Regions from separate parts of the Pseudomonas sp. GNP014 genome, predicted to be linked through region 1. Evidence: riboswitches for the same ligand, from Rfam matches in the RefSeq annotation. Region 1 holds a riboswitch; the other holds the start of a gene.
What was found. A riboswitch is a leader RNA that binds a small molecule or an ion and turns the genes downstream of it on or off. The one in region 1 is predicted to bind cobalamin.
Positions count from the first base shown of each region.

Region 2: it holds a riboswitch for cobalamin, as region 1 does, so the genes downstream of both, ACXX9E_RS21415 (TonB-dependent receptor plug domain-containing protein) here and ACXX9E_RS17520 (ABC transporter substrate-binding protein) in region 1, are expected to answer to the same signal.

Region 1 is NZ_JBTGUS010000001.1:3,892,524-3,898,527, reverse strand. It holds gene map (type I methionyl aminopeptidase) at 1-677, opposite strand, end outside; gene ACXX9E_RS17530 (ParD-like family protein) at 674-901, opposite strand; gene ACXX9E_RS17525 (Ppx/GppA family phosphatase) at 1,211-2,146, shown strand; cobalamin riboswitch at 2,188-2,380, shown strand; gene ACXX9E_RS17520 (ABC transporter substrate-binding protein) at 2,525-3,538, shown strand; gene ACXX9E_RS17515 (FecCD family ABC transporter permease) at 3,547-4,551, shown strand; gene ACXX9E_RS17510 (ABC transporter ATP-binding protein) at 4,548-5,312, shown strand; gene metE (5-methyltetrahydropteroyltriglutamate--homocysteine S-methyltransferase) at 5,358-6,004, opposite strand, start outside.
Region 2 is NZ_JBTGUS010000001.1:4,751,805-4,757,808, reverse strand. It holds gene ACXX9E_RS21420 ((2Fe-2S) ferredoxin domain-containing protein) at 1-102, opposite strand, end outside; gene ACXX9E_RS21415 (TonB-dependent receptor plug domain-containing protein) at 102-2,039, opposite strand; cobalamin riboswitch at 2,131-2,336, opposite strand; gene ACXX9E_RS21410 (LysR family transcriptional regulator) at 2,381-3,271, opposite strand; gene ACXX9E_RS21405 (zinc-binding alcohol dehydrogenase family protein) at 3,382-4,389, shown strand; gene ACXX9E_RS21400 (L-dopachrome tautomerase-related protein) at 4,430-5,608, shown strand; gene ACXX9E_RS21395 (putative quinol monooxygenase) at 5,639-5,947, shown strand.

The DNA.
Region 1 (6,004 bases):
GTCAGTACGGTCCAGCCATCCGCCATGTTCTTCACATGGCGCTTGCCGGCATTGAGCATCGGTTCAACAGTGAAAATCATCCCTGCCTTGAGCTTCATGCCCTGATTGGGAAAACCGTAATGCAGAATCTGCGGCTCATCGTGATAGACCTTGCCGATCCCGTGCCCGCAGTACTCGCGCACCACGCTGAAGCCTTCCCTCTCCGCCAGACTCTGAATCGCATGGCCGATATCGCCCAATGTGGCGCCCGGCTTGACCACCCGAATACCCGCGCACATGGCCTCATAGGTGGTGTTGATCAGGTGCTGCGCCTCAGGCGTCGCCTCGCCGACCACGTACATGCGGCTGGTATCACCGAACCAGCCGTCCTTGATCACCGCGATGTCGAGGTTGACGATGTCGCCATCCTGCAACGGCGTACCCGAGGGAATACCGTGGCACACCACGTCGTTGACCGAAGCGCAGACGGTTTTCGGGAAACCGTGATAACCGACGTTGGCCGGAACCGCTTTCTGCACATTGACGATGTAGTCGTTGCACAGCCGATCCAGTTCGTCGGTGGTCACACCGGCCTTTACATGCGGCACCAGCATCGCCAGTACTTCAGCGGCGAGTTGACCGGCGGCGCGTGATTGCGCGATCTCGGCGGGCGTGTTGATCTTGATCTGGTTTCTCATGCGCTGACGGCTTCCTGAGTCAGTTGTTGCAGATCCAGCCCGCCGTTCTGTTCGGCGCGAATCAGCAAGCGGCAAATGGCGCTGTGGTCGAGGTTGGGGTGCAGCTCGGCGAGCATGCCGATGCGCATCCAGTGCTCGGCCTGCGCGTTGATCGAGCGGCTGAGTGCATTGCTGGAGATGCGCAGGTTCTCGTGCATGTCCTCAGAAATCTTTACGATGCCCATATATGAATCCGATACGATGTGTATATGGATCGTATATTAGCCAAGCCTTACGCCAAATTGCAAACGCACACAATCTGCAGGACGTAGCGCGGCAAATCGCAGGCAAAAAAAAGCTGCCAAAAGAGGCAGCAAAAACTTTAAGAACACGCGATGTATTGGGCTCAGCATAGACGCCGGATAATGACAGTGTCATGACAGGCGCACATTCATCGAACCGCCTCGCTGCCGTCATCAGGATGTCATCAACTTCACGGCAGAATCCTCGCAAACCGTCTTGAGCCTTGAGACGGACGTTTTGCAAGGACTCCCATGAAAGAAGACGCCTCGCTGTTTGCCGCCATCGACCTGGGTTCGAATGCATTTCGCATGATGATCGGCCAGTCGGTCCGCAGCCGCAAAGGCTTCATGATTCAGGAGGTGAAAACCTTGCGCGAACCGGTGCGCCTGGCCGAGGGGTTTGACGGTGGCGCGCTGGACACCCTGGCGCTGGATCGCGGCTGGCAGGCGTTGGCGCGGTTCGGCAAAAAGCTGCGGGGGTTCGAAGCGGGTCGGGTGCGTGCGGTGGCCACCAGCGCCGTGCGCGAAGCCGACAATGCACAACTGTTTCTCGCCAGCGCGGAGCGGCATCTGGGCTTTGACATCGACGTCATTTCCGGACATGAAGAGGCTCGGCTGGTGTATGCCGGCGTGGCGCATGCACTGCCGACTGCCGACGACATGCGTCTGGTGGTCGATATTGGTGGCGGTTCCACCGAACTGATCCTCGGCCAAGGCTCGCAACCGTTGCTGACTGAAAGCATTGCCATCGGCAGCGGCACGCTGGGCGCGCGCTATTTTCCCGATGGGCGCATTACCCCCGGTGCCTTGCAAGAAGCCGAGCGCGTCGCCATCCTGCAATTTGAAAAAGTCGCCCGCCGCTATCGCGCGCAAGGCTGGCAGCAAACCATTGGCTCCTCCGGCACCGCGCGCATGCTCGCCAAGGTGCTCAAGGCCAATCGCCTGAACGACTTCGGCCACGACGGCATTACCTACGGTGGGCTGTTGCGCCTGTCGTTACTGCTGCTGAAAGTGAAGAACGTCCAGCAACTGAAACTCGCCGGCCTGCAAGCGCACCGCCAGAGCATTCTACCCGGTGGCCTGGTGTTGATGCTGGCGGCGTTCAAGGTGTTCGGCATTTCGCAGATGGTGCCCTCCGAACCGGGCCTGCGCCTGGGCGTACTGCACGGTTTGATGAGCAAGCATTAATCCCCCTCCGGCAGATTCGTCTCCCCTAAAGCGGCTCGATCGACTACCATGCCGCCGCCGGTTTCCATACGGAATTAATAGGGAATCCGAGGTGCGTCAGCGCATCGTTCGGAACTGCCCCCGCAACTGTAGGTGCTGAGCCTGCTCCACGACTGCCACTGGGTGAACCCGGGAAGGCCGGAGCACAGGCGATGACGCATCAGTCAGGAGACCTGCCGGCACAGTGACTACTAACCGGCGGGGTGTCCGGGAAGGACATCGTGCCGTGCGCGTCTTCGTTTGATCAGCAGCCTTGCGCTGTTGCCATGACTGCGTTCGCTGGTGTGTTTCCAGACCGTACTCTCCCCGCCTTGCGTACGGTTCCCCTGGAGACTGCCCATGCTGCTGCCCCGCGTTGCCATCCTGCTCACCGGCCTGAGTCTTTGCACGCTCGCCCATGCAGCGCCGACGACCTATCCACTGACCGTCGAGAACTGCGGCAGCACCCTGACCTTCCAGCACGCCCCCACGCGCACCGTCACCATCGGCCAGGCTGGCACCGAAATGCTTTACGCCCTGGGCCTGGGCGACAAGGTGGTCGGCACCTCGCTGTGGTTCAACGACGTGCTGGTCACGTACAAGGCGCAGAACGACAAGATCGAACGCCTGGCCGATAACGAGCCGAGTTTCGAAGCGGTGATCGGCAAGCGCCCGGAACTGGTCGCCGTGGAGCTGGAATGGATGGTCGGCCCACAAGGTGCAGTGGGCACACGCGAGCAGTTTCATGAGCTGAAAATTCCGACGTACCTGCTGCCCTCCGATTGCGAAGCCAAGGACAACCTCGTCGGCGCCGACGGTACCCGGCTGGCGCCGTTTCGCATCGACACGATTTACAAGAGCGTGAGCCAACTGGCGCAAATCTTCGATGTGCAGGACCGCGGCCAGCAGCTCAATGAACAACTCAAGGCCAGCCTCGCCCGATCAGTCGCCACGGTTCAGGGCAAACAATTGAAAGACGCAAGTGCCGTGGTCTGGTTCTCCAGTGCGCAGATGGACATCGAGCCCTTCGTGGCCGGACACAAAGGCATTCCCGATTTCATGCTGAGTACCCTCGGCGTACGCAACGTAGTGCAATCCGATGAAGAGTGGCCGACGGTCGGCTGGGAAACCATCGCCAAGGCCAACCCGACCTTCATCGTCATCGCACGCATGGATCGCCGGCGCTTCCCCGCTGACGACTATCAGAAGAAACTCGCCTTCCTGCGCAGCGACCCGGTGACCCGCAACATGGACGCGGTGAAAAACAACCGCATCATCATTCTCGACGCCCTGGCCATGCAGGCCAGCCTGCGCACGTTCGATGGCATCGAGCAACTGGCCACGGCCCTCAACGGCTATGACCTGTCGCAATGAATAAAAGCCTGATCCGCGCACTACTGGCCCTGACGACACTGTTGATCGCCGTGCTCGCGGGAGTCGCCATCGGAGAGACGTCGATTGCTCCGGACGTGGTGCTAAAAGTGCTGGCCAACAAGCTGTGGACCGCCGGGCATGCGCTCGACCCGATCGACGAAGGCATTGTCTGGAACTACCGCCTGACCCGCGCCCTGGTCGCCGCCGCGTGCGGTGCCGGTCTGGCGACGTGCGGGGTGATTTTGCAGTCGCTGCTGCGCAATCCGCTGGCCGATCCCTATTTGCTCGGCATCTCCGCCGGGGCCTCGACCGGCGCGGTGATGGTGGCGCTGCTCGGGATTGGGGCCGGGGCGATTTCGCTGTCCGCCGGAGCTTTTGCCGGCGCGGTAACGGCGTTCGTGCTGGTCATTCTGCTGGCCCGTGTCAGCGGTTCGGCCAACGGCACCGGGCAGATCATTCTCGCGGGGATCGCCGGCTCGCAGCTGTTCAATGCGCTCACCGCGTTTCTGATTACCCGTTCGGCGAGTTCCGAGCAGGCGCGCGGCATCATGTTCTGGCTGCTCGGTAATCTCGGCGGCGTGCGCTGGCCGTCGGTGTGGCTGGCGGTGCCGGTGGCCCTGTTCGGCTTGCTGGTGTGCCTGTGGCATCGGCGCGCGCTGGATGCATTTACCTTTGGCGCGGATTCGGCGGCGTCCCTCGGCATACCGGTGCGGCGGGTGCAGATTGTGCTGATCGGTTGCGCGGCGCTGGTAACGGCGGTGATGGTGTCGATTGTCGGCTCGATCGGTTTTGTCGGTCTGGTGATTCCCCATGCGGCGCGTCTGTTGCTCGGCACCGGGCATGCCCGTCTGCTGCCGGCCAGCGCATTGGGGGGCGCGGTGTTTCTGATTGCCGCCGACGTGCTGTCGCGCACCCTGATCAAGGGTCAGGTGATTCCGGTCGGTGTGATTACCGCGCTGGTCGGCGCGCCGGTGTTTGCGCTCATCCTGGTTGGCCGGAGATCGGCTCGATGAACCCGGTGTTGAGTTGTTCCGGGCTGACGTTCAAGGTGCGCGGTGCCGAGTTGCTTAACGGTGTCTGCCTGGAGGTCCAGCGCAGCGAGACCCTCGGCATCGTCGGGCCCAATGGCTCGGGCAAATCCACTTTGTTGAAACTGCTTGCCGGATTGCGCGAGCCGAGCGCTGGCGAGGTTCTGCTCGAAGGCCAGCCCCTCGGAAAAATGCCCCGGCGCAGCATTGCGCAAAAACTGGCGGTGGTCGAACAACAGGCCGACACCGACGACGGCATCCGCGTATTCGACGCCGTTGCACTGGGGCGCACACCGTGGCTGTCAGCGCTGCAGCCGTGGTCGCAGGTGGACGACGCCATCGTTGAACAGGCGTTGATCGACGTCGATGCGCTGCACCTGCGCACGCGTGTCTGGCGTCACTTGTCAGGCGGTGAACGCCAGCGCGTGCACATTGCCCGAGCGTTGGCCCAGCGCCCGCAAATCCTGCTGCTGGACGAACCGGCCAACCACCTCGACATCCAGCATCAATTGACCATCCTCAACGTGGTGCAGGCGTTGCCGGTGACCACACTGATTGCATTGCATGACCTCAATCAGGCGTTGAAATGCGATCGGCTGGCGGTGCTGGAACGCGGCCGGCTGGTGGCTCTGGGCAAGCCGCTGGAAGTGCTGACGCCGCAGCGGCTACAGGAAACGTTCGGGGTCAAGGCGCACTACCTGACAGACCCGTTCGATGGTGCGCAGATCCTGCGATTTCATTCATAAGACACAGCCCGCTCCACAACGGCTGTGTTTCATGCGGCCCAAGCGTTACGCCAGCTCTTTGCGCAACTGCCGCGCCGCCGCGACCATGTGCACCAGCGCCGCTTCGGTCTCCGGCCAGCCGCGGGTTTTCAGGCCGCAGTCCGGGTTGACCCACAGGCGCTCGGCCGGGATGCGCCGGGCCGCCTTGCGCAGCAGACCGGCCATTTCCGCGACCTGCGGAATCCGTGGCGAGTGGATATCGTAGACGCCCGGGCCGATGTCGTTCGGGTAGGCGAAGGCTTCGAAGGCGTCGAGCAGTTCCATGTCCGAACGTGACGTCTCGATGGTGATCACATCCGCATCCATCGCCGCGATGGACTCGATCACATCGTTGAACTCGCTGTAGCACATGTGCGTGTGAATCTGGGTTTCGTCGTGCACCCCGCCAGCGCACAGGCGGAACACCTCGCTCGCCCAGTCCAGATACTGCTGCCACTGAGCCTGACGCAACGGCAAGCCTTCGCGGAATGCCGCTTCGTCGATCTGCACGATCCTGATCCCGGCCGCTTGCAGATCGACCACTTCGTCACGGATCGCCAGCGCCAGTTGCCGGGCCTGCACTTCGCGGCTGACATCTTCACGAGGGAACGACCACATCAACATGGTCACAGGCCCGGTCAGCATGCCCTTCATCACTTTGTCGGTCAGACCCT
Region 2 (6,004 bases), 860 kb from region 1:
ACAGCGCGGGCCGGTGCAGAGGAACACATGGCGCGCGTGATCGGGCACTTGCGACCAGTCCGGATGAGTATCGACGCCGTCGACCTTGGTGATTTCACTCATCAGAAGCGGTACGTGTAGCGAATTTCAGAGGTGAACGGCCGGCCGAGATTATCGACATTGTTCGAACGGCTGGTGACGTAATCGCGGTCGAACAGGTTTTCCATCAGCAGGCTTACACGGTGCTGATGCGCGTGGTCGAGGTAGCGATAAGCATCGGCATCGACCACCGAATAGTTGCCGTACTGCACCTGCTTCGAACTCTTGATATCGCGTATGTAGCGGATCGCACCCCCGGCCCCCCACATACGATTTTCCGACTCATAACCCACCCTTGAGCGGGCGAAGAATCCCGGGATGTCGTTGATGCTCACGCCGCTGCGCGACTCGGTGAGATTGCGCGTCAGGTCCGCTTGCAGGCTCCATCGCTGGGTGAGCGCCAGTTTCGCGTCGGCCTCGAAACCGCGCATGCGGATCTGCCCCTCACCGTTGACCCACTGCATGCCGTCGAGGGTGATCAGGTCGTCGATCTTGCGTTTGAACAGGCTGACGCTGGCGCTGAATTCGCGCTCGAGCAGAAAGCCCTGGTAGTCGACACCGAGTTCGGCGTTGCGGCTTTTCTCCGGCTTGAGGTTGCGGTTGCCGATCTCGTCGCCCGGCTCGTTGACGAACAGCTGCTCGGCATTCGGCAGTTTGTAGGCGCTGCCGTACTGACCGCGCACGGCCCAGTTATCGTTGAGGTCGTACAGTGAGGTGAGCATGCCGACCGTGGCGCCATCGCCGCCGCTCATGGCTTCGTGACGAATGCCGAGGCTCGGGTGCCAGTCGGGCAGGGCGGCGATTTGCGGGCGCAACTGCGTGTAGATCGCGTGGGCTTCGGCCTTGTCGTTGTCGATCACCAGCACATCGTCCTGACCCTTGAACCACTGGTTGTCGGTGCCGAACACCAGGACATGGCCGCCGGGCAATTGCGCCTTGCCTTCGGCCTGTACGCCCCAATCGGTGAAGCCCCAGTAGTCGTTGTGGTTGATGACCTTGGTACCGCCGCCATCCACGTTGTTGACGCGGGTGTAGCGGGTGTCCCAGTCGTTGATGTGGCCTTTGACGAAGTAGCTCACGCGCTCGTTGACGGTCTGTTCGAAGGTCGCCGTGGCGATCTGCTGCACACGGTCGTTGGTGGTGTTGTGGTTGTTCAGCGGGCGGGCGAAATCGAGGTTGGCGTCGGCGTACTGATAGAACAGTTCCAGCCGCGCGTCATCGGCGAACGATTGAATCGCCTTGCCGCCGAAGGTGGTGACTTCGTAGGCACGGTTTTTCTCGCTGACGTTCTTCATGTCGCGGTTGCGGTACGGCTGGTAACCGTCGGAGACGTTGTGGCTGGCATAGGCGAGCAAACCCAGTTCGCCGAAACCGTTGCTGAAGATGTTTTCGACCCGGACGTCTTCGGTCGTGCCGCCAAAGCTGTCCACGCCCAGATTCACTTCGCCGGCGGCTTTGCGCGATTGCGGGCTGCGGGTGACGATGTTTATCACCCCCGAGACCGCCTGGGTGCCGAACAGCAGGCTTTGCCCGCCCTTGAGCACTTCGATGCGTTCGATGGCGTTGGCCGGCAGGGTGTCCAGGTACAGGCCGCCGTACAGACGATTGTTCAGGCGCACACCGTCGAGCAGGATCAGCGTGTCGTCGTTACGGCCGCCGAGCAACGAATAGGTGCCGTAGTCGAACGGGCCGTTTTTCGGCGCCACGTACAGGCCGGGAATGAACATCTGCAGGACGCGGCTGACATCGGCGCCGGGGCCGGCACGTTCGATTTGTTCGCGGGAAACCCTCTCGATTTTGCTGCCGTACTGCGCCATGTCGGCGACGGTGGTGGATTCCACTGACGGCGCGGAAACGATTTGCTGATCGAGTTGCAGTGGCTTGTCGTCGGCCAGCAGCAAAGGGCTGAGCAGGCAGCCGAACAGCAGGGTTGGTGCAGAAGTGTTGAAAGGTCGAATCATTGTCTTCTCGAAAAGGATCTTCGCAGAAGAGCATGCAGGAGAAGGCATCGCGCACAGCCAATACCGGCCCATGCCCGCCCACCGCAGGATTTTGCCAAACGCATTTCAGGCCGGTCTCCGGGCTCGCGCGTATCGAGGCTTTCACCTTCCCATGGCCGTCTGGCCACAGTGGTCTGTCGAAAGCATCACGCGCCTACCGTTGCGGGGGCAGCACCGGACTTGTTCGCAATGAACGTACCGGTTTCCCGTTTCACCCCAAGCACGGCGGCAGGGGGCACCTGAAACAGGCCCGCATCTGAACACTCGCAACAGCGTTCGTCAACTTCTGGCGGGACTTCTGCTCACATCGGTTTCAGCGCCGCGAACTGGCCGCTCAGCCACGTATAGAGCTGTGACACGGCCGGGGTAATCTGCTTGCGATGCGGGCATACCAGGCTCAACGGCGAGGTCTCGCCGGGTTGCTCCGGCAGCAATACAAGCAGGCGACCTGATGCGATGTCGGCGCTGACATCCAGCCAGGATTTGTAGGCGATCCCTTCGCCGTCCAGCGCCCAGCGCCGCACCACGTCGGCGTCGTCGCTGAACAGCGGCCCCGAGACTTGCACGGTCTGATTGCCCAGGTTCCATTTGTCGTAGACCCGGCCAGTCTGCAAATAGAGCAGGCACTGATGATCCAGCAGTTCATCCGGGGTCTGCGGCTGGCCGTGGCGTTGCACGTATTCAGGCGAGGCGACCAGCACCCGCCGGTTCCACGGTGCCAGCGGCAGCGCTACGTAGTTGGCATCCACGTTGGCGCCATAACGAATCGCCACGTCCACCGGGTCGCGAAACAGATCGACCATCTGATCCGACAGCACCAATCGCAAGGTCAGCTCCGGGTGCTGGCGGCGGAACTGCGTCAGCCACGGCAGCAGGATATTGCGCCCCAGATCCGACGGCGCGGTGACTTGCAACACGCCGCGCAAGGTGGCGTTTTCCCCCCGCAAATTGTCCTCGCCCTGCTTGAGGGCTTCGAGCACCGCGTGGGCGGTGGGCAAGTACTGCTCGCCTTCGGCGGTCAGGCGCAGGCTGCGGGTGGTGCGGGCGAACAGGCGCACATCCAGTTCGCGTTCCAGCCGCTTGATCGCGGCAGCGACCTGGCCGGGCAGTAAATCAGCCTCCAGCGCAGCAGCGGTAAAACTGCCCAGCGCGGCGCTGCGGGTGAATAAACCGAGATCGTCGATGCGGATCATTTTCACGCCTGCAGTGAAAGTGTTGGCGCATTCTGCCGGTTTTTCTTTGCCCGAGGGAAGCCGAAGATGGCGGCCAGTGACTGCCACAGCCCTTCAGAATCAGAGATCCCATGAAAGCCATCACCTTTACCCAACACGCCTTGCCCATCGAAGATCCGCAATCGTTGCAGGACACCGACATCCCCGAGCCCACGCCTGGCCCGCGAGACCTGCTGGTGGAAGTGCGCGCAGTGGCGGTCAACCCGGTCGATACCAAAGTCCGCGCCGGCACTTTCACCAAGGAACCGAAAATCCTTGGCTGGGACGCCGTCGGTGTTGTCCGTGCAATCGGCGCCGACGTGACGCTGTTTCAGCCCGGCGATGAAGTGTTCTATGCCGGCTCGATTGCCCGCACCGGCAGCTACAGCGAACGGCATCTGGTGGACGAGCGGATTGTCGGGCACAAGCCGCGCTCGTTGAGTGCCGCCGATGCTGCAGCGTTGCCATTGACCTCGATTACCGCCTGGGAATTGCTGTTCGATCGGCTCGGTGTCGCCGAGGGCGCGGGGCAGGGCCAAAGCCTGCTGATCACCGGCGCAGCGGGTGGCGTCGGTTCAATGCTGGTGCAACTGGCGCGGCGTTTGACCGGGCTCACCGTCATTGGCACCGCTTCGCGCCCGGAAACCGCTGACTGGGTGCGCCAGCTGGGCGCCCATCACGTCATTGATCATAGCCAGCCGATGCTCGCGCAACTGCAGGCGCTGGGCGTGGCCGAGGTCGATTACGTCGCCAGCCTGACGCACACCACGCAGCACTTTGCGCAATTGATCGAAGTGCTGCGGCCGCAGGGGCGTCTGGCGGTGATTGACGATCCCGACAGCCTCGACGTCATGCCGCTCAAGCGCAAATCGTTGTCGCTGCACTGGGAACTGATGTTTACCCGTTCGCTGTACGAAACCGACGACATGATCAACCAGCATCATTTGCTCAACCGGGTCGCGGGGCTGATTGACCAGGGCGTATTGCAAACCACCGTGGGCCAGCACTTCGGGGCGATCAATGCGGCCAACATGCGCCGCGCCCATGCCTTGGTCGAAAGCGGCAAGGCCCGGGGCAAGATGGTGCTTGAAGGATTCTGAATATTCGAACGGGCCATGACGGCCCAGCGAGGAACACATGATGCGCATGAACAAACTGCCCGCGATGTTGGCCATTGCCTCGACTTTGAGCATGCCTTTGGCCCACGCCATCAGCGCTATCCCGTTGCCGCTGAATACGCCGGCCGACAGGGCTTTTGGCACGCTTGAACAAGTCCACGCGTTCTACGACGCCATGCCTACCGGCGTGACGGTCAGCGAAACCGGGCGAATCTTTGTCAACTTCCCGCGTTGGGGCGACGACGTGCCGTTCACCGTCGGCGAAATCCGCGACGGCAAGGTGGTTGCGTACCCGAACGCGGCGATCAATCAGGAGAATCCGCGCGACCCGAGCGATGGCTTGATCAGCGTGCAAAGCGTGGTCGCCGACGGGCAGGGCCGGGTCTGGCTGCTTGACACCGCCGCGCCAGGGTTTGCCGAACCGAAAGCCAGAGGCGCGAAACTGCTGGCGGTGGATCTGGCCAACAACCGCATCGTCAAACGCCTGGTGTTTCCGGACAACGTCATGTTGCCGAGCACCTACGTCAACGACATGCGCTTCGACTTCCGCGCCGGGGCCGAAGGCACGGTGTACGTCACCGACTCGTCGCTGCGTGGCCCGGGTGCAATCATCGTCATGGACATCGCCACTGGCCGCGCCCAGCGCCGGTTGAGCGGAGTGCCGGCAACATCGGTCGACCCGGATTTCGTGCCGGTGGTCGAAGGTCTGCCGCTGACCGTCGCGGGCGCGGACGGCAAGCGCACACCGTTGGGCGTGGCGTCGGACGGCATTGCGCTGTCGGCGGACGGCAAGACCCTGTACTTCACGCCGCTATCCAGCCGCCATCTGTACTCGGTTGCCACCGCGCTGTTGCGTGACGCCAGCGTCAGCGAACAGCAACTGGCCGCTGCCGTGCAGGACCTGGGCGAGAAGGGCGCGTCCGATGGCATGGAAGCCGATGCCGCCGGGGCGGTCTATGCCGGTGACTACGAACACAACGCGATCCGCAAACGCCTGCCGGACGGCCAGTGGCAAACCCTTGTCCACGACCCGCGCCTGCTTTGGCCCGACACCCTGTCGATCGGTCCGGACGGCTATCTGTATTTCATCGCCAACCAGTTGCACCGCCAGCCCGGCTTCCGTGGCGGGCAGGATCAACGGCAAAAACCCTATAGCCTGATGCGTCTAAAAATCGACGCGGCGCCGGCACCGACTCGCTGATCACTCAGCCTTGAATCTGGAGAAATAATGATGACCACGTCCACTGAAATGCTGGTGTCGATCGCCGTGCTCAAGGCCAGACCTGGCCAGGAGCAGGCGCTGAAAGAGGGGCTGCTGGCACTGGTCGAGCCAACTCGCGCGGAACCGGGCAACCTCGACTATGTGTTGTTTGAACTGCGCGACCAGCGCGGCACGTTCTACATGCGCGAGGCCTTCATGCATCAGGCGGCGCTGGATGCGCATTTTGCGATGCCTTACTTCCAGCGCTTTGCCGCCACGGCGGACGACCTGCTGGAAGAACCGTTGCAACTGATCTTTCTTGAACAAGTATCGAGCTGATCGCGCTGTTCCCTTTGGCATCCTTGTAGCGCCCGTTGGCCGTTGAAGCAGCGCAGG